Regions from separate parts of the Kosakonia oryzae genome, predicted to be linked through region 1. Evidence: predicted binding sites of a transcription regulator. Region 1 holds the regulator's gene; each other region holds the start of a gene.

Region 1 (6,966 bases):
ATGCAGTGATTTTTTATGCATATTTCGTGATTATATTTTCATAATCAATGCGACAAAAAACTGGATGGGCAAGACATGGCAACTCAGCAAGACGCGGTAACGCGTGCAAACTTCGATGAAGTGATTCTGCCAATTTACGCACCGGCCGAGTTTATCCCGGTGAAGGGAAAAGGCAGTCGTGTGTGGGATCAGCAGGGTAAAGAGTATGTTGATTTTGCAGGTGGAATTGCGGTAACTGCGTTAGGTCACTGTCATCCCGCGCTGGTAGAAACGTTGAAAACGCAGGGTGAAACGCTGTGGCATATTAGCAATGTGTTCACCAACGAACCGGCTCTGCGTCTGGCGCGTAAACTGATTGACGCGACTTTTGCCGAACGCGTGGTATTTATGAACTCTGGCACGGAAGCGAACGAAACCGCCTTTAAGCTGGCGCGTTTTTATGCATCTACTCGCCATAGTCCGTATAAAACCAAAATTATTGCCTTCCACAATGCCTTCCACGGTCGTTCGCTGTTTACCGTCACGGTGGGTGGTCAGCCGAAATATTCCGATGGCTTTGGCCCGAAACCGGCCGACATCATTCATGTGCCATTCAACGATCTGCACGCGGTGAAAGCTGTCATGGATGATCATACCTGCGCGGTGGTGGTCGAGCCGATCCAGGGCGAAGGCGGTGTTACGGCAGCAACGCCGGAGTTTTTGCAGGGTCTGCGCGAACTGTGCGATCAGCACAAAGCGCTGCTGGTATTTGATGAAGTGCAATGCGGCATGGGCCGTAGCGGCGATCTGTTTGCTTATATGCACTATGGCGTAACGCCGGACATTCTGACCAGTGCGAAAGCGCTGGGGGGCGGTTTCCCGATCAGCGCGATGCTGACGACCAATGAGATCGCCAGCGTGTTCCACGCCGGTTCACATGGCTCCACCTATGGTGGCAATCCGCTGGCCTGCGCGGTTGCGGGAACGGCTTTTGACATTATCAACACGCCGGAAGTGCTCAACGGTGTGAATGCTAAACGCCAGCTTTTCGTCAAGCATTTGCAGCAGATCGGCGAAAAATATCAACTCTTTAGCGAAATTCGCGGCATGGGACTATTGGTTGGCGCTGAATTGACTGCGCCGTTTAAAGGCCGCGCGCGTGATTTTCTCTATGCTGCCGCAGAGGCGGGCGTAATGGTGCTGAACGCCGGTCCGGACGTCATGCGCTTTGCACCGTCGCTGGTTATTGACGAGCAGGATATTGATGAAGGGATGCGCCGCTTTGCCAGCGCAGTCGAGAAAGTGGTTAATGGTTAAGACGTCGGCTTAGCCAAATGCCGTGATGCGGGCGCTGACGCCATGCCACTGACGAAATGGTGTGCATGGTGTTCAGATGCCCGATAACCCGTTGTAAATGCTGTTCAAGCGTGCTCATTGGCCCGTGGGTCAGCGTTTCCGGCGCTTCCAGAATATTGACGTCACCGGACTCTCCCGGCCCGTCATACTCCAGCCGCTGCTGACAACGCTGCAGCGCAATTTCACAGGACTGCAAATAGCGCTGCGCCAGTTCCGGCGTCAGCATCGTATGCTCGCGCGCCAGCGTGGTCATCGCATTGATATGTTCGACAATAAATTGGCTGTGTGTGACCCACAACTTCATATCTTCCAGATAGCGGGTGTTAAAGCCGGGTTCCTGCATTGCCTGATTGAGCGAGTTAAAAAGTGCATTATGTGCCTGGTTGACGCGCATACGCTGCCAGGCGAGCGGTGTTGGCTGCGGGTCATCGCTGAGGATCAGGCGAATCGCCTGCTGATCTGTTTCCAGCGCGTCGTGGGCATTCTGACGCAGCAAGCCGCTTTGCCATTGCGGCCACAACCAGACCATACCGCCAAAGGCGATCAGGCAGCCAATTAAGGTATCGATTAGCCGCGCGACAATAAATTCTTCGCCATTTAAGGTCAGCAGTTGCAATGAGTACACCGCGGTAATGGTAAAACCGACCATCGCCCAGCCGTAACTTTTGCGGATAATCAGATAGCTGACCAGCGTAATCAATAACATGGCCGTCAGCGTAAAACCGAGCGGAACATGAAAGTGCAGCGTGATCCCGGCGATCACCAGCCCGGCAAGGGTTCCTGCCGCCCGGTGGACAATGCGCACGCGTGTCGCGCCATAACCATTTTGCGTGACAAACATAATCGTCATCATGATCCAGTAGGGCTTCGGCAGATGCAGGGCGCTGCCCATCAGGCTGGCAATACTGAGCATTACGCTGATGCGCGCCGCATTACGCAGCGCGGCAGATTTCAGGGATAAATAGCTTTTCAGCGCCGGGAGCAATGGCAATCGACGCTGCTTCTCCGCCATCAGATCGCGGATGTACAGAGGACGCTGCGTACGCAGTACGCGGGCGATGCGGCTAAAGTGCCAGGCGCAAAACTGGCCTACCGGATTATCCGGGTGCTGGCGGGCGATTTTTTCCAGCGCGCCGATTTGCTTCTCCATTGTGAAACGCGTCGGATAGCGATGGTAGAGAATGTCGTCCGCCAGCACGCGTAAACGGGCGGCGACGGTCTGCGCATTCCAGCGAATCACCTGCTCGGCGTGGGTTTGTTCAACCAGCTTTTGTACCTCTTCCGGCTGGTGCAGGCTGACGGAAATATGCTCTTGCAAATCCAGCGCGACCTGGAAAACGCGCAGCAGGCGTTTGTAGTCGTTATGCTGATTGGCCGCCAGCATATGCAGCTGTTGGTAGCACTGGCTAATCATATCCACCACTTTTTGCTGGCGTGCAAGCAGCGGCGGCAGGGCTTTTTCCGGATCGGCATGCTGCGTCAGCAGGCTGTATTTGGCTTCGCAATAATCAGCCAGTTGCCGGTAGAGCAAACTTAACGATTCGCGCAGTGGTTGTTCTCGCCACATCCAGAACCAGAACCAGTTAAACAGCCCGTACCATAGCGTGCCCAGCGTGTAGATCAGCAGTGGCTCCCACACCGGCATATTCCCGGCGAGGCTGAGCGTGAAGATGGCGGCAATCAGCGAGGCGGGCAATAAACGCCCGTGCAATGCGCTGATCTCGGCCGTGACGCCCAGTAGCAGAGTCAGCATGGTAAAGATCAGCGGCAGCGGAAGATCTTCCGCCAGCAACAATTGCACCGCCAGGCTGCTACCTGCAAACAGACAGCCGCCAATCATCAGGCGCTTAAAGAAGCGCTTATGCGGCGTGTCGAGACCGGCAATGTTGCAGCAAGCGGGAACGAGTGAGAAAAGCAGACCCTGTTGCAGATGGCCGACGAGCAGGCCAATCGCCACAGGCAGACATAACACCAGCGTTTGTCGCAGTGCGTAGTTGATTTCGGGGTGATAAATCAGCCTGCGCCACATGAGGAGAGAAAACGGCGCGCCGGGTAAACGATGCGCCGTTTTACGGATTAACGTGTTCCGTATACCACGATGGTTTTGCCGTGGGCGGAGATCAGGTTTTGATCTTCCAGCATTTTCAGGATGCGGCCGACAGTCTCACGGGAGCAACCAACGATTTGGCCAATCTCCTGGCGAGTGATTTTAATCTGCATGCCGTCCGGGTGAGTCATTGCGTCCGGCTGTTTTGCCAGATTAAGCAATGTCTGCGCGATACGGCCCGTTACGTCCAGGAACGCCAGGTTGCCGACTTTCTCCGAGGTCACCTGAAGGCGACGCGCCATCTGCGCGGAGAGACGCATCAGAATATCCGGGTTCACCTGGATAAGCTGACGGAATTTTTTGTAGGAAATTTCGGCGACTTCACAAGCGGTCTTGGCGCGTACCCAGGCACTGCGCTCCTGACCTTCTTCGAACAAGCCCAGTTCACCGATAAAATCACCCTGATTAAGGTAAGAGAGAATCATCTCTTTACCTTCCTCATCCTTGATTAGCACTGCCACTGAGCCTTTAACGATGTAATACAGCGTTTCCGCCTTTTCACCCTGGTGAATCAGCGTGCTCTTCGACGGGTACTTATGAATGTGGCAATGAGACAAGAACCATTCGAGAGTCGGGTCTGTTTGCGGTTTGCCAAGCACCATGCGCGGTTATCCTCTGTTATAAGCTGGCTCCGAAAGCGGGGATATAGGTTTCAGCCTGCTTGCGGGGTTGCAATCAAAGCTTCTCATGTCCTGAGAAGTGGGCCGTCAGCGTTATCTGCGGCCTCTAATCTACGATGTCATGCATACATGCGTAACATCCATTTATCTTTGTAGCATCCAGATTGTTTTAGCATAGGTTTTCACGCCTGTCTCCTGGTGTCTCGCTTCAGCATGACGCAGGTCGCCTTCCGTTGCGAGTTTTGTTATGTACGCGTAATCTGTGGAGAAAATTACTACTCCGGAGTGTATAAAATGCAGGCACGTGTGAAATGGGTTGAAGGGTTGACCTTCCTGGGTGAGTCCGCATCTGGCCACCAAATTCTGATGGACGGTAATTCCGGGGATAAAGCGCCAAGCCCGATGGAGATGGTGCTGATGGCGGCGGGCGGTTGCAGTGCAATCGACGTCGTTTCCATCCTGCAGAAAGGGCGCCACGACGTGACCGACTGCGAAGTGAAGCTGACTTCCGAGCGCCGTGAAGAGGCACCGCGTCTGTTTACGCACATCAATCTGCACTTTATCGTCACCGGTAAGGCGCTGAAAGACGCGGCGGTTTCCCGCGCGGTGGATCTGTCGGCGGAAAAATATTGCTCCGTAGCGCTGATGCTGGAGAAGGCCGTGAAGATCACTCACTCCTACGAGGTTATCGAAGCCTGATGCCCTGGCCCGGCGCCAGGCTTGCCGGGCTACTTAATCTTTTTCCCTTCCATCAGCCGTTGCACCAGCGGCGTCATAATCAATTCCATCGCCAGCCCCATCTTGCCGCCCGGTACCACCAGCGTATCCATATGGGAAATAAACGAACCCTGCAGCATCGCCAACAGCCACGGGTAATCAATGCCCTGCAAATTCTGGAAGTGAATGACTACAAAGCTTTCATCCAGCGACGGAATGCCTTTTGCGGCAAATGGGTTAGAAGTATCGACCGTCGGCACGCGCTGGAAGTTGATGTGCGTGCGGGAAAACTGCGGGGTGATAAAGTTGATGTAATCTTCCATCGAGCGAACCACCGAATCCATCACCGCTTCACGGGAGTGCCCACGTTCGCTGGTGTCGCGAATCAGTTTCTGGATCCACTCCAGGTTGACGATCGGCACCACGCCAACCAGTAAATCAACGTGCCGCGCCACGTCATTTTGCGGTGTCACTACGCCGCCGTGCAGCCCTTCGTAAAACAGCACGTCGGTGGGTTCCGGCAGCGGTTGCCAGGGCGTAAACGTGCCCGGAACCTGATTCCACGGCACCGCTTCATCGTAGGTATGCAGATATTTACGCGTTTGCCCGGTTCCGCTCTGGCCATATTCGCTAAAGGTCTGTTCGAGCAGGCCAAAGTCATTGGCATCCGGGCCAAAGTAACTGATATGCCGCCCAAGATCGCGGGCTTTGCGGATCGCCATATCCATTTCCGGACGGGTAAAGCGATGGAAGCTGTCACCTTCCACTTCTGCGGCATGCATGTTGAGCTGGGCGAAGATTTTACGGAAGGCGACGCTGGTCGTGGTGGTTCCCGCGCCGCTGGAGCCAGTAACGGCGATGACCGGATGTTTGGCGGACATAGCAACTCCCTGAATAAAACTGTGTTTGCAGTATAGTCAGCCGCCATCTACCCGGTTAATTGTGGAACTGCCCACGCGGCATAATATTTACCGTCTCGTGCAGTTCCGACCACACCAGTACAGCTTCACCGCGTTGCAGTTGACGTTTAACGTCAGCGACCTTTTGTTCTAGCGAACGTTCATGTTCACCATAATCGGTGCCTTCGCGCAAGACAAAGCTCTCAATCAGATTGTTCAGCGTGTCGGCGTCAATCTCTTGCCAGGGAATAATCATGATGTTCTCAGCCAGGTGGAAAGCCAATCCGGAATGCGCTTTTCCAGCCACATTTCTGGTCGGCGCAGCGTACCGCCGACAAACCCGACATGACCGCCGTGTTCTGTCAGTTGGTACTCAATATTCGGCGGTAAATACCCGGCGTCCGGAATAACGTTATGATCCATAAATGGATCGTCTTTGGCGTGAATGATCAGCGTCGGTTTGCGGATCAACGGCAACTGCGGCATGGCGCTACAGCGGCGATAGTAATCCAGCGCATCAGCAAAGCCGTGAATTTTGGCGGTGATCAGATCGTCAAACTCGCGAATACGCCGCACTTTCCGCAGTGCTGGCAGCGTTGTCGGCAGCGAGCCAGGATAGGCTCTTAATTTGCGTGCGGCGTTCGCTTTCAGCAAATTTAGCAGGTAACGCTGATAAAAGCGGGAAAACCCTTTTTCCATATGATAGCTGCACGCTTCCAGCATCAATGGCGCAGAGACGATCACGGCTGCATCAACGGGAAGAGAATCATCGGCTTTGGCCAGCAGACAGCCGAGCATATTGCCGCCCAGCGAATAACCTACCGCTGCGGTCGGTGCCGGGCCGAAGGTTTCTGGCAGCCAGCGTAAAAACCAGGTGCCATCTTCGGTTTCACCGGAGTGGTAGATGCGGTTCAGGCGGTTGGGAATGCCGCTACACCCGCGAAAATGCATCACCACGCCCAGCCAGCCGCGCTCTTTTGCCGCATGGATCAGACCATGCGCATACGGGCTATGCAGGCTACCTTCCAGCCCGTGAAACACGACCAGACGCGGTTTGTGTTTTGCCTGCCCGGGCTCTTCGCTCCAGGCGAGATCGACGAAGTCGCCGTCCGGCAGCTCCAGGCGCTGCCACCAGGGATCAAACTGTAAGCGGCGGCGTAGAATGCGAGGCAGCATCGTTTGTAGATGCGGATTCCGCGCACCCGGCATCGGATGAAAGTTGTGCGAATCTTCCTGATTTTCAAGAAGATTTGCAGGTGTAATATCTGCCATCGTGTTAAATCATCTC
Region 2 (6,966 bases), 510 kb from region 1:
TGGCGCACGATCTCGCTGGCGATGGCCTGGGTTTCGTCATCCAGCAGCACCACGTGATCGCTGTCCCAGCGCACCGGGCGGCTGACGTGCAGCAGCAGGCGCGGCACATAAAGCATGGCGGCGGAGATTTTGTCGGAGATCACCTCTGTCGGGTGGAAGTGACCGGCATCGAGGCACAGCGCGGTCTGGCGGCTGGTGGCATAGCCCATGTAAAACTCGTTGGAGCCAACGGTGTAGCTCTCTGCGCCAATCCCGAACAGCTTGCTTTCGACGGCGTCGATATGGTGCGCCGGGTTGAGTTTTTCGCTGAGCGCTTCGTCCAGCGCATTGAGCAGGCGCTGGCGCGGTGCCAGGCGGTCAACGGTGACATCTTTCATGCCGTCCGGGATCCAGATATTCATTACCGACGGTGTGCCGAGTTGTTCGCCGAACCAGGCCGATACGCGACGGCTGGCTTTGACGTGATCAATCCAGAACTGGCGGATCTCATCGTTAGCGTGGGAGAGGGTAAAACCGTCTGCGCTCAGCGGGTGCGAGAAGCAGGAAGGGTTAAAATCCAGCCCCAGTTTGTTCGTTTTCGCCCACTGCACCCAATTCGTGAAGTGTTCCGGTTTGATCTCATCGCGGCCAACCGGGCCGTCGGCTTCGAGGTAAATGGCGTGCAGGTTAAGGCGTTTCGGGCCGGGGATCAGGCTCAGCGCCTGCTCCAGATCGGCGCGCAGTTCGCTGGCGTTGCGCGCTTTGCCTGGGTAGTTGCCGGTGGCCTGGATACCGCCCGTCAGGCTGCCTTGCGGGTTTTCAAAACCGGCTACGTCATCGCCCTGCCAGCAGTGCATGGAAACCGGCAGGCGATCGAGCTGGCGCAGCGCCTCCTCGACATCAATCCCCACAGCGGCGAAGCGCTGTTTGGCAATTTCCCAGGCGTGTTCAAGTTGAGTGGTCATGCGCAAAGCTCCTTTGTCTGTCGTTTTTGCTGAAAGCGCGCGACGTAACGGGCGATTTCATGGTCAGGATTAGGGGTAAAAGTGATCAGGTTGTGGTTGCTCGCCACCACCTGACGGAAATCATCGACGTTGCTCAGTTCATCCAGCGTCATAAGCTGAATGCCGATGTTGCCGAGCGTGGAGGCTTCCACCGGACCGGCCACCACCGGCAGCCCGCAGGCGTCGGCGCAGAGCTGATTCAGTAACTGGTTCTGGCAACCGCCACCGACGATATGCAGGCGGTTGAAGGGTTTACCGCGCAGAAAGGCCAGTTCGGCAAGGATGTCGGCATACAGCAGGGCAAGGCTGTCGAAGATGCAGCGCGCCAGTTCGGCAGCGTTTTGCGGCACAGGCTGACCCGCTTCCCGGCAGGTGGCCTGAAGTTCGGCGCTCATGTTCTGCGGGTTGATAAAACGATCGTCATTCGGGTTGATAACAAAGCGGCAGGGCGCAAGCTGTTCGGTGGCGGCAATCAGCGCGGGCAGATCGCTGACCTGCTGTTCTTTAAGCACCCGTTGCAGCAGCCACAACCCCATAATGTTTTTCAGCACGCGGTAGCGCCCTTCCGCGCCGCCTTCGTTGGTGATATTCGCCGCCAGCGCGTCATCGCTGGTGTAAGGGGTTTTGCTCTCAAAGCCCATTAATGACCAGGTGCCGGAGGACAAATAAGCTGCGTCTTTATCCGCCAGCGGCGAGGCGATTACCGCGCTGGCGGTATCGTGGCTGGCGACGGCGACCACCGGAATCGCGTTGCCCTGCGGGCAGATCCAGTGACCAATCACATTGCCGGGATGTGTGGCCGTGCCAAACCAACTGGCCGGAACGCCCGCCCACGCCAGCAACGAATCGTCCCAGTTATCGGTGTTGATATTGACCAGTTGCGTGGTAGTGGCATTGGTGTATTCCCAGTTCAATTGGCCGGTCAGACGGTAGCTAAAGTAATCGGGGATCAGCAGCGCATGCGCGACCTGGTCAAGCAGCTCCGGCTGTTGTTCCGTCAGCGCACGTAACTGATACAGCGTGTTGAAGGGTAAAAACTGGATGCCGCTGCGGCGATAGATATCGGCTTTGCCGGGATTCTGCAGCGCACGCTGCATTACGCCATCGGTGCGATCGTCGCGGTAAGCAATCGGCAGACCGACGCGCTGGCCTTCGCGGTTAATCAGAATGTAATCGACGCCCCAGGTATCGATGCCGATGCTGTCGGGCTGAATGCCTTCTTCGCAAACCTTCAGCAGGCCGCAGCGAATTTCGTTTTCCAGGCTGTCGATATCCCAGCAATCAAAGCCGTCCACTTTTTGCAGACAGTTACTAAAACGGTGGATTTCGCGAAGCGAAAGGATGCGCTGCTGGCTGTCATAACGCGCCAGCATGACACGTCCGCTTGAGGCGCCTAAATCAACTGCGACACAGTGGCGAAAAGTCATGATTGGGTCCTTCTTAGAGTCATTGCAGACAGTCTAAAAAAGAGGGGTAAGGCGTACCTTCTTGCTACTGACAGCCGCCAATTGCCGCTGGCAAGGAAGCAAAGGTGAACGTGAGAAAGTTCACAGTTTCCAGTAATGGCGGGGATTTAAGCCATTGTGACCGTTGCCACATTTCCTGATCTTTCCGGTCGTTTCTTGAAAAAACGGCAGGCTATGCGCGAAAAGCTGTCGAAAATTTAAGGTGAGGTTGATAACCCTTAATTACTATTTTGAGAAAGTTTCTCATTAGTGGGGCAATCATGACCGTACTTCATAGCGTGGATTTTTTCCCGGCAGGTCAATCACCTGTTGCCATTGAACCCCGGCTTCCCCAGGCGGCTTTCCCTGAACATCATCATGATTTTCATGAAATTGTGATCGTTGAACACGGCACCGGGATCCACGTTTTTAATGGTCAGCCTTTCACTATCAGCGGCGGCACCGTCTGTTTTGTCCGCGACCATGATCGGCACTTATATGAGCATACCGATAACCTGTGCCTGACCAATGTGTTGTACCGTTCACCGGAGGCTTTCCAGTTCCTTGCCGGTTTGCACCAGCTACTGCCGCAGGAGCAGGATGGTCACTACCCATCGCACTGGCGGGTGAGCCAGCAGACGCTGGCGCAGGTACGGGAGATTATCGGGCAGATGGAAAAACTGGATCCCGAAATGGATACCCACGGTATTGCGAACCGCGAGATCCTGTTTATGCAACTGCTGGTGATGCTGCGTAAAGGGAGCCAGCAGGAGGGTGCCGTCAGCAGCGATGCCCGCCTCAATCAACTGATGTTATGGCTGGAAGATCATTTCGCCGAGGATGTCTGTTGGGAAACGCTGGCCGACCAGTTCACGCTCTCTTTGCGCACACTGCATCGCCAGTTGAAGCATTCTACGGGCCTGACGCCGCAGCGTTATCTCAACCGGTTAAGGCTGACCAAAGCGCGGCATATGTTGCGTCACAGCGACGAGAGCGTTACCGATATCGCTTTCCGTTGCGGGTTTGGCGACAGCAATCACTTCTCCACCCTGTTTCGCCGGGAATTCAACTGGTCGCCCCGCGATATCCGCCAGGGGCGCGATACGCAGCTTCAGTAACGCGAAGGCTGTCACCGATTTGTCGCCGAAGATCCGCTAATAATTTCAGGTTGTTCAAGGCAGAGGTGAGTGTGTGGCAGGCCAACTGATTCTTCGCAAAGCGGATTTCTTTCCCCGTGCCGGACAAGCGGTCGCGGTGGCCGATCGCTATCCGCAAAATGTCTTTGCTGAACACACCCATGAATTTTGCGAACTGGTGCTGGTGTGGCGCGGCAACGGCCTGCATGTGCTGAATGACCGTCCTTACCGCATCACGCGCGGCGACCTGTTTTATATTCGCGCCGAAGATTGCCACTCTTACGCTTCGGTTAACGATCTGGTGCTGCAAAATATTATCTACTGCCCGGATCGATTGACGCTCAATCTTGATTGGGCAGCGCATATTCCCGGCCTTAACGGCCCGGCCGGCGCGCCGCACTGGCGGATTGGCAGCACCGGCATGGCGCAGGCGCGGCAGGTGATTGCGCAGCTGGAGCATGAGAGCGCCAAAGCCGATCCGCTGGCGAATATGATGGCAGAAACGCTGTTTGCCCAACTGGTGATGACGCTCAAACGCCACCGTTTTGCTGCCGATAACCTTGCCGCGACGCACAGTGAGACGCTGCTTGATAAGCTGATTACCGCGCTCTCCGGCAGCCTGAATCGCAGCTTTGCGCTGGAGCAGTTTTGCGAGCAGGAACAGTGCAGCGAGCGTGCGCTGCGCCAGCAATTCCGCAGCCAGACCGGGATGACCATCAACCACTATCTGCGCCAGTTGCGCATCTGCCATGCGCAGTATTTGCTTCAACATTCCGAGCAGATGATCGGCGAAATTGCCATGCAGTGCGGGTTTGAGGACAGTAACTACTTTTCGGTGGTGTTTAGCCGGGAAGTGGGGATGACGCCAGGTCAGTGGCGTCATCGTAGCCGGGTTGCTGCCTGATTAGTTCGCCATGCCGAGGCCGACGATATTGGCGGCAACAATGATCACCACGCAACCAAGGCTCAGCACGCTCACCGGCTGGCGACCCGCATTCTTCCACTCTTTCAGGATCAGCCCGACAATGCCGCCGCACAGCACGTAGAAGCTCATGTGCAGCATCCAACTGATGTAGTCGTACTGCGCCGGAATGCGGGCATGGCCCCAGGCGTAGAAGAAGAATTGCAGATACCACATCAAACCGCCCAGCGCTGAAAGCAGGATATTGCTGATGATCAGCGGTTTTGCCAGCGAGAAGTCGGCTTTTACCGACAGGTTTTTCAGTTTTGCCAGCCGAATGAAGCAGAAGCCGAGGTTAATCAGCGCGCCGCCGCCCATGATCACCACATAACTTGGCAAGGCGGTGTAGAGCGGATCGATGCCCAGCGCCGCAGCGGCTTCGTGCATCGGTTTGGCGGCGTTCATGGCAAAGGACATACCGGCGGAAAATACGCCGCACATCACCGCCAGCGTCAGCCCTTTTTTCAGGTTGAACTCTTCGGCTTTAATGCCCATTTTGCGCTCTTTCAACTGGCCTGCGCGGGTCACAATTCCGACGCCTATCAGCGCAACCAGCACGCCGAGCAGCGTCATTCGACCGCCATCGGTGTTGATCAGAACGTCAAAATTACCGTTGATAATTGGCGTCATAAGCGTACCGACAATCAGCGTAATGCCGATAGCGATGCCAATGCCCATCGACATGCCGAGGTAGCGCATGGTGAGGCCGTAGTTGATGTTCCCGATGCCCCACATTGCGCCGAAGAGAAAGACTGGTAGCAGGGTGGAAGCGCTGAATGAGCTGTAATAGGCCCAAAAATCAGGCAGTAACAGCGCACTGATGGTCCAGGGAAGAATCAACCAGGAGACGATGCCGCCGATTGACCACATGGTCTCCCAGGACCAATTTTTAACCTTCTTGAACGGGGCATAGAAACAGGCTGCACTGGCCGCACCTATCAAATGCCAAAGAATACCCATCGTAATCGCGTTACTCATTTTCTCATCCTCTTTGTTTTTATCGTCGGGATACGAGCAGCCGACCTGATGAGTGTAAAAATCAGTCAGGAGATTAACCTTGAGGCGTTTGCCGCGATAGGTGACGAGCTGGCAATGAGCACGTGATGGAGGTGAGCAGCTTCACAATTTCAATAACATAACCAAAAGTTATAACCTTATTAAAACTACGGCATTGATAAACATTTTCAATATCATTTAATTAACTATAATGATCCGACTGCTTACGCGGCATTAACATATATGCCGCCAGACAATAATGGAGATGAAAATGAGCTATACACTGCCCGCTCTGCCGTACGCGTATGATGCCCTTGAGCCTCATTTCGACAAGCAGACGATGGAAATCCATCACACTAAACATCACCAGACTTACGTAAATAACGCGAATGCCGCGCTGGAAAGCCTGCCGGAGTTCGCCAGCCTGTCAGCTGAAGAACTGATCACCAAACTGGATCAACTGCCGGCAGACAAAAAAACCGTTCTGCGTAATAACGCAGGTGGTCACGCTAACCACAGCCTGTTCTGGAAAGGCCTGAAAAAAGGCACCACCCTGCAGGGCGATCTGAAAGCGGCTATCGAGCGTGATTTCGGTTCCGTAGACAACTTCAAAGCTGAATTCGAAAAAGCAGCCGCCACGCGTTTTGGTTCCGGTTGGGCCTGGCTGGTGCTGAAAGGCGACAAACTGGCGGTGGTTTCTACCGCTAACCAGGATTCCCCGCTGATGGGTGAAGCGATCTCTGGCGCGTCCGGTTTCCCGATCCTGGGCCTGGATGTGTGGGAACACGCTTACTACCTGAAATTCCAGAACCGCCGCCCGGACTACATCAAAGAGTTCTGGAACGTGGTGAACTGGGACGAAGCAGCGGCTCGTTTCGCGGCGAAAAAATAAGTTTACTTTCCCTCTCGCGCTAGCGTGAGTCAAAACCCCGTCAGGCCTGGCCGTCGGGGTTTTTTTATGCCATTTCTAACGCGGAAAGTTAAAAGGAACGTTGATCTGAAAATAATGAAATATTGTTTTGTTATGATTGTTTGATCACTTTTCTCCTGCCAAACCCGGTCTACCCTCTCTTCATCCGCGCTGCTGTTGTCCCGCAAACATAGCGGTTCAGCGCTCAAAAAATCGGACGTTTTTTGACAGGTGAAGATATGCAAATCAAGCGTGCAATCGAAAAAATCCCTGGCGGGATGATGCTGGTTCCTTTGTTCATCGGCGCTCTCTGCCATACTTTTGCGCCCGGTGCGGGAAAGTACTTTGGCTCATTCACTAACGGTATGATTACCGGTACGGTGCCGATTCTGGCGGTATGGTTTTTCTGTATGGGCGCTTCCATCAAACTGAGCGCCACCGGCACGGTGTTGCGTAAATCCGGCACGCTGGTAGTGACTAAAATTGCGATTGCCTGGGTGGTGGCGGCCGTGGCCTCACGGTTGATTCCTGAACA
Region 3 (6,966 bases), 2.6 Mb from region 1:
GCGTCTGGCCGCCGCAAGCCGAGCTGGCGCTGCTGCTGGTCTATCCGTTTGCGACGTTGCTTATCTGTACGCTGTTTGGATTGCTGGTGCGCAAGCTCTCCAGCGCTCTGTTCGGCGATCTCTTTTTCACCCCGCCGACAAAACTCCTCCAGCCCGTCGCCGCACGCTGATCCATGCGTTCGCCTTGGCTAAAATGACGCAATCGCAGATAATCAACGGATTGCGTATCAGTGATATGCCCCCATGTGGGGGTATATCCACAAGAGACTCCGACACCTTCTATGCCTGAACAATATCGTTATTCACTGCCGACCAAAGCGGGTGACCAGCGCCAGTTTGGCGAACTCACCGGCGCCGCCTGCGCCACCGAAGTGGCGGAAATCATTGAGCGCCATGCTGGTCCCGTGGTGCTGATCGCACCGGATATGCAAAATGCCCTGCGCTTGCAGGACGAGATAAGCCAGTTTACCGATAATCTGGTGATGAACCTGGCGGACTGGGAAACGCTGCCCTACGACAGCTTTTCGCCGCACCAGGAGATCATCTCCTCCCGTCTTTCCACCCTTTACCAGTTGCCCGCTATGCAGCGTGGCGTGCTGATTGTGCCGGTGAATACCCTGATGCAGCGCGTCTGCCCGCACAACTATTTGCACGGCCATGCGCTGGTGATGAAAAAAGGGCAGCGGCTGTCCCGCGATCAGCTGCGCGCGCAGCTGGACAGCGCCGGTTACCGCCATGTTGATCAGGTGATGGAGCACGGCGAGTATGCCACGCGCGGCGCGCTACTGGATCTCTTCCCGATGGGTAGCGAGCAGCCGTTCCGCCTCGACTTTTTCGACGATGAAATCGACAGTTTGCGGCTGTTCGATGCCGATACCCAGCGCACGCTGGAAGAGGTCGAGGCGATTAATTTACTGCCCGCGCATGAATTCCCGACCGATAAAAACGCCATTGAGCTGTTCCGCAGCCAATGGCGCGATCGGTTTGAGGTGAAGCGCGATGCAGAACACATTTATCAGCAGGTGAGCAAAGGCACCCTGCCCGCCGGGATCGAATACTGGCAGCCGCTGTTCTTTAGCGAACCGCTGTCGCCGCTGTTTAGCTATTTCCCGGCGAATACGCTGCTGGTTAATACCGGCGAACTGGAAGTCAGCGCGGAACGTTTTCAGCAGGAGACGCAGGCGCGCTTCGAGAGCCGTGGTGTGGATCCGATGCGCCCGCTGTTGCCGCCGGAAAGCTTATGGCTGCGCAGCGACGCGCTGTTCAGCGAACTGAAAAAATGGCCGCGTATCCAGCTCAAAACTGAACGGCTCAGTGAAAAAGCCGCGCACGTTAATCTCGGTTACCGCGCACTGCCGGAGCTGGCGGTGCAGGCGCAGCAAAAATCACCGCTGGATAACCTGCGTAAGTTCCTTGAATCCTTCAGCGGCCCGGTGGTTTTCTCGGTCGAAAGCGAAGGCCGCCGCGAAGCGCTGATAGAGCTGCTGGCGCGCATTAAAGTGGCGCCCAAACGCATTTTGCGCCTCGACGAAGCGTCAACGCCCGGTGCCTGGCTGATGATCGGCTCGGCAGAGCACGGTTTTATCGACACCCTGCGCAATCGGGCGCTGATTTGCGAAAGCGATCTGCTGGGCGAGCGCGTTGCGCGCCGCCGCCAGGATACCCGGCGGACGATTAACCCGGATACGCTTATCCGTAACCTTGCCGAGCTGCACGACGGCCAGCCGGTGGTGCATCTGGAACATGGCGTCGGGCGTTATGCCGGTATGACCACGCTGGAAGCAGGCGGTATTAAAGGCGAATACCTGATGCTGACGTACGCCGGTGACGCCAAACTTTATGTCCCGGTCTCTTCGCTGCATCTGATCAGCCGCTATGCGGGCGGCGCAGAAGAGAGTGCCCCGCTGCATAAACTGGGCAGCGATGCCTGGGCGCGGGCGCGGCAGAAAGCGGCGGAAAAAGTGCGTGATGTGGCGGCTGAACTGCTGGATATCTACGCGCAGCGCGCGGCAAAAGCAGGTTTTGCCTTCAAGCACGATCGTGAACAATATCAACTGTTCTGCGATAGTTTCCCCTTCGAAACCACGCCGGATCAGGCGCAGGCGATCAACGCCGTGCTCAGTGATATGTGCCAGCCGCTGGCGATGGATCGTCTGGTGTGCGGCGATGTGGGTTTCGGTAAAACCGAAGTGGCGATGCGCGCGGCATTCCTTGCGGTCGAAAACAACAAGCAGGTGGCGGTGCTGGTGCCAACCACCCTGCTGGCGCAGCAGCACTTTGATAACTTCCGCGACCGTTTTGCCAACTGGCCGGTGCGCATTGAGATGCTCTCACGTTTTCGCAGTGCCAAAGAGCAGTCGCAAATTCTTGAACAGGCGGCTGAAGGTAAAATCGATATTCTGATCGGCACCCACAAACTGCTGCAAAGCGATGTGAAGTTAAAAGATCTCGGTCTGCTGATTGTCGACGAAGAGCACCGCTTTGGCGTGCGCCATAAAGAGCGTATTAAAGCGATGCGTGCCGATGTCGATATTCTGACGCTGACGGCAACGCCGATCCCGCGCACATTGAATATGGCAATGAGCGGGATGCGCGACCTGTCGATCATCGCCACGCCGCCCGCGCGCCGTCTGGCGGTTAAAACCTTTGTTCGGGAGTACGACAGCCTGGTGGTGCGGGAGGCGATCCTGCGTGAAGTGCTGCGCGGCGGGCAGGTTTACTACCTGTATAACGACGTGGAAAATATCCAGAAAGCCGCCGACAGGCTGGCGAAGCTGGTACCGGAAGCGCGTATCGCAATCGGTCACGGGCAGATGCGCGAGCGTGAACTGGAACGGGTGATGAACGATTTCCATCATCAGCGTTTCAACGTGCTGGTCTGCACTACCATCATTGAAACCGGGATCGATATTCCGACCGCCAATACCATTATCATCGAACGCGCCGACCACTTTGGCCTAGCCCAGTTGCATCAGTTGCGCGGACGCGTTGGACGCTCGCACCACCAGGCTTACGCCTGGCTGCTGACGCCGCACCCGAAAGCGATGACTCCCGACGCGCAAAAACGGCTGGAAGCGATTGCTTCGCTGGAGGATTTGGGCGCAGGTTTTGCGCTGGCAACACACGATCTGGAGATCCGTGGCGCGGGCGAGCTGCTCGGTGAAGATCAGAGCGGCCAGATGGAAACCATCGGCTTCTCGCTGTATATGGAATTGCTGGAAAACGCCGTTGATGCGCTGAAGGCCGGCCGCGAGCCGTCGCTGGAGGATTTAACCAGCCAGCAGACCGAGGTCGAACTGCGCATGCCTTCGCTGTTGCCGGACGATTTTATTCCTGATGTTAATACCCGTCTGTCGTTCTATAAACGCATCGCCAGCGCAAAAGATATGAACGCGCTGGAAGAGATTAAAGTCGAACTGATCGATCGCTTTGGGCTGCTACCGGATGCCGCGCGAAATCTGCTGGATATCGCCCTGCTGCGCCAGCAAGCGCAGAAGCTGGGGATCCGCAAACTGGAAGGCAATGAAAAAGGCGGCATCATCGAGTTCAACGAGAAAAACAACGTCAATCCGGTGTGGCTGATTGGTCTGCTGCAAAAGCAGCCGCAGCATTTCCGTCTGGATGGTCCGACGCGGCTGAAATTTATGCAGGATCTGAGCGAACGGAAAACCCGCATGGAGTGGGTGCGTAATTTTATGCAGCAACTGGCCGAAAACGCCGTCGCCTGACGGTTTTAGCGCCGGGCCGCCTGGCCCGGCCTGTTATTTTTCGCAAGATTTACAAATATTTTGCAATAGCCAGGATTTCCCGACACCCTGCCCGACCATAATCCCATCGCAAAGCTGCACACAAATAACCTTATGATTTACATGGATTATGGTAATGAGAAGAATTGCGCGTTTTACCTGCTGGATCACCCTTCTTACTGTTGCGATCGTTACTGCCCTCACCCTGCCCGCGCGGGCAAATAGCTGGCCATTGCCCGCCGAGGGCAGCCGTCTGGTTGGCGAAAACCGTTATCACGTGGTGCAAAATGATGGCGGTTCACTGGAAGCGATTGCCAAAAAATATAACGTTGGTTTTCTCGCGCTGTTGCAGGCAAACCCGGGTGTCGACCCTTATGTGCCGCGCGCGGGCAGCGTACTGACGATCCCACTGCAAACCCTGCTGCCGGATGTTCCGCGCAAGGGCATTGTGATTAATCTCGCGGAACTGCGTCTCTATTATTATCCGCCGGGAAAAAATGAAGTGACGGTTTATCCCATCGGCATTGGCCAGTTAGGTGGCGACACCCTGACACCAACGATGGTCACCACCGTTTCCGATAAACGCGCCAACCCCACCTGGACACCAACCGCCAACATCCGCGCGCGTTACAAGGCTCAGGGGATTGATCTGCCTGCGGTGATGTCAGCCGGGCCGGATAATCCGATGGGGCATCATGCGATCCGTCTTGCCGCGTTTGGCGGGGTTTATCTGCTGCACGGCACCAATGCGGATTTTGGTATCGGCATGCGCGTCAGCTCCGGCTGCATTCGCCTGCGCGATGCCGATATTTCCAGTCTGTTTGCCAGCGTGACGCCCGGAACGGCGGTGAATATCATTAATACGCCGATAAAAGCGTCGGTTGAGCCGGACGGTAGGCGGCTGGTTGAAGTCCATCAACCGCTGTCAAAATCGATTGATGACGATCCGCAAACACTACCCATCATGCTGAATGCCGCGATGCAGGCCTTCAAAGACGATGCGCGTAGCGATGCCAGCATCATGAACCACGCAATGGAAATCCGCTCTGGTATGCCGGTTGATGTTACGCGTCATAGTGAGAGTGCCTTACAGGCTCTGTAAAACTAAGCGAAAAAGAAAAGGCCCGGCGCAGTACGCCGGGCCTTTTTTATTGCAGTGGCACAGGGGAGAGAGGTTGGGTTTATTTGTACAGCACCGCAGTACCGTGCAGTTTGTCAGAACCGGTCACGGAAGTGATGCGGAACGATTTCGCGCCCATTTCGTCAGCTTTTTGCGCCAGTTTGGCTTCAACGGAAGAGAGATCAGAACCCGCGCTGACGCCAATGGCAGCAACTTCCTGCTGCCCTGTCGGCGCAGACTGAACTTCAACGGCAGCAAAGCTGGCAAAAGAGAGGGTACTGAGTGCAGCAGCGGCGAAAAGCGCAGTGATGTTTTTCATGATTTTTTCCCGGATAAAGATAAAAGATGTCGTTAGCTATTAAGTTAACGATCGATAGGTAAATGATAAGTGTGATCTTCGTCACTGGTCAACATATTTTTGTAATGATTGTTAATTAAAATGTTAATTGCTTATATTTCATAAGCATATGTTTTATGAATATGTGCTATTTGCTGCTGGTCATTGGCGACAATTATTTTTATAATGGTTGTTCAACAAACCAACAAAGGTTAAGCGGCGATATGACCAGTGAAGTCACCAGTTGCACCAAAAAATGCCGTGGCCGACCGAAAGTGTTCGACAGGGAAGCGGCGCTCGACAAAGCCATGACGCTGTTCTGGCAGCATGGCTACGAAGCCACATCATTATCCGATCTCGTGGAAGCCACCGGGGCGAAAGCGCCGACGCTGTACGCTGAGTTCACCAATAAAGAGGGGTTGTTCCGTGCGGTGCTCGATCGCTATATTGCGCGGTTCGCCCGGAAGCACGAAGCCCAGTTGCTCTGCGAGGACAAACCGGTAGAAACCGCGCTGCTGGATTATTTCACCGCCGTGGCAAAGTGCTTTACCAGCACCGATACGCCAGCCGGTTGTTTTATGATCAACACCTCGGCGACGCTGGCGGCTTCTTCGCAGGCCATCGCGCAAACGATCAAGTCGCGGCATGCGCAGCAGGAAGATACCCTGCTCCAGTTTCTCACTCAGCGCCAGCAGCGCGGTGAGATCCCGGCGGATGCAGATCCGCAGGCGCTGGCTGAATTCCTTGGATGTGTTTTGCAGGGAATGTCGATCAGCGCGCGCGAAGGTGCCAGCGTTGAGAAGCTGCTGCAGATCACGCGCACAACCCTGCGACTGTGGCCAAATTTGATCAAGGCATAAAAAAAATGAGACGGGAAACCGTCTCTTTTTTTATCTCTGTGATAGAGATATCACATTTCAATAATAGGTAAAAACTATCAGCTAAATCCCCCGCTTTGCTATTATTAATTGTGATTATTGCTCCGCTAATCATTCAGCAGAATGATACAAATTATAAGCGTCATGATGACACATTAAACTGGTTTTCCTTTGCTCTCTTTTTTACGCGCTGTAATGCATGACTTGTCGAGGATAAAGGGTACTTCACTGACTGATCACAAGCAGAAGGAATATGGAGATGATTTTGCTATTACCATTCATTAAAGTGTTAATAGTAATTACATTGTTATTTGGTCTGTGGGTTATGTTGGGCGGTTCAGTATTATTTGCTTTTATATCTGTTCTCATCACCGGGCTATTGGTGGTTCGTCAACACGATTTCATTTGATCTGATTAAGCCTTGCAGTCATGCAGGGCTTTTTAGTGAAAAAAAGGCTCCCCAGCCTGAGCGATGGGGAGCCAACATGCAGAGTACTACTATTTTACGCGTTGTTATTCAGGATCAGCTGACCATTTTTATCCAGCGGAATCTGCGTTCCCGGATCTTTATCCATGCGGATTTTTCCCTGCTGGTCGCCGATTTTGTACGTCACGTCGTAGCCGAGCATTTTTTCCGATTTATCATATACCGTGCTGCAACGCTGCTGGGTGGTGGTGTAGGTGTCACGCTCCTGCATACCGCCCTGGATTTGGTTACCCGCATACCCGCCGCCTAACGCGCCGACGACAGTTGCAACATCTCGTCCTTTGCCGCCGCCAAACTGGTGACCGAGCACCCCACCAGCCACTGCGCCAAGTACCGAACCGGTAATACGGTTTTCGTCCTGCACCGGGCGGCGATGCGTCATAGTAACATTACGGCAC

What was found. Region 1 encodes CRP, which controls carbon source genes, mostly activating them, when cyclic AMP is high. Its sites were predicted from a motif close to ATGTGANNNNNNTCACAT; they were not measured.
Positions count from the first base shown of each region.
Region 2: rhaS (HTH-type transcriptional activator RhaS) is a predicted target of CRP. The motif match lies at 2,565-2,582, and genes of this name have one in related genera.
Region 3: bhsA (multiple stress resistance protein BhsA) is a predicted target of CRP. The motif match lies at 5,255-5,272, and genes of this name have one in related genera.

Region 1 covers NZ_CP014007.2:416,728-423,693, forward strand. Annotated here, with positions in the region: gene argD (bifunctional acetylornithine/succinyldiaminopimelate transaminase) at 76-1,296, shown strand; gene AWR26_RS01890 (YccS/YhfK family putative transporter) at 1,286-3,364, opposite strand; gene crp (cAMP-activated global transcriptional regulator CRP) at 3,412-4,044, opposite strand; gene AWR26_RS01900 (OsmC family protein) at 4,357-4,761, shown strand; gene AWR26_RS01905 (phosphoribulokinase) at 4,791-5,660, opposite strand; gene AWR26_RS01910 (YheU family protein) at 5,716-5,934, opposite strand; gene AWR26_RS01915 (hydrolase) at 5,931-6,950, opposite strand.
Region 2 covers NZ_CP014007.2:5,318,586-5,325,551, reverse strand. Annotated here, with positions in the region: gene rhaA (L-rhamnose isomerase) at 1-944, opposite strand, end outside; gene rhaB (rhamnulokinase) at 941-2,410, opposite strand; gene rhaS (HTH-type transcriptional activator RhaS) at 2,710-3,546, shown strand; gene rhaR (HTH-type transcriptional activator RhaR) at 3,620-4,468, shown strand; gene rhaT (L-rhamnose/proton symporter RhaT) at 4,469-5,503, opposite strand; gene sodA (superoxide dismutase [Mn]) at 5,793-6,413, shown strand; gene kdgT (2-keto-3-deoxygluconate transporter) at 6,671-6,966, shown strand, end outside.
Region 3 covers NZ_CP014007.2:3,254,535-3,261,500, forward strand. Annotated here, with positions in the region: gene AWR26_RS15585 (acyltransferase family protein) at 1-170, shown strand, start outside; gene mfd (transcription-repair coupling factor) at 282-3,728, shown strand; gene ldtC (L,D-transpeptidase LdtC) at 3,883-4,848, shown strand; gene bhsA (multiple stress resistance protein BhsA) at 4,928-5,185, opposite strand; gene AWR26_RS15605 (TetR/AcrR family transcriptional regulator) at 5,428-6,063, shown strand; gene AWR26_RS15610 (glycine zipper 2TM domain-containing protein) at 6,585-6,966, opposite strand, start outside.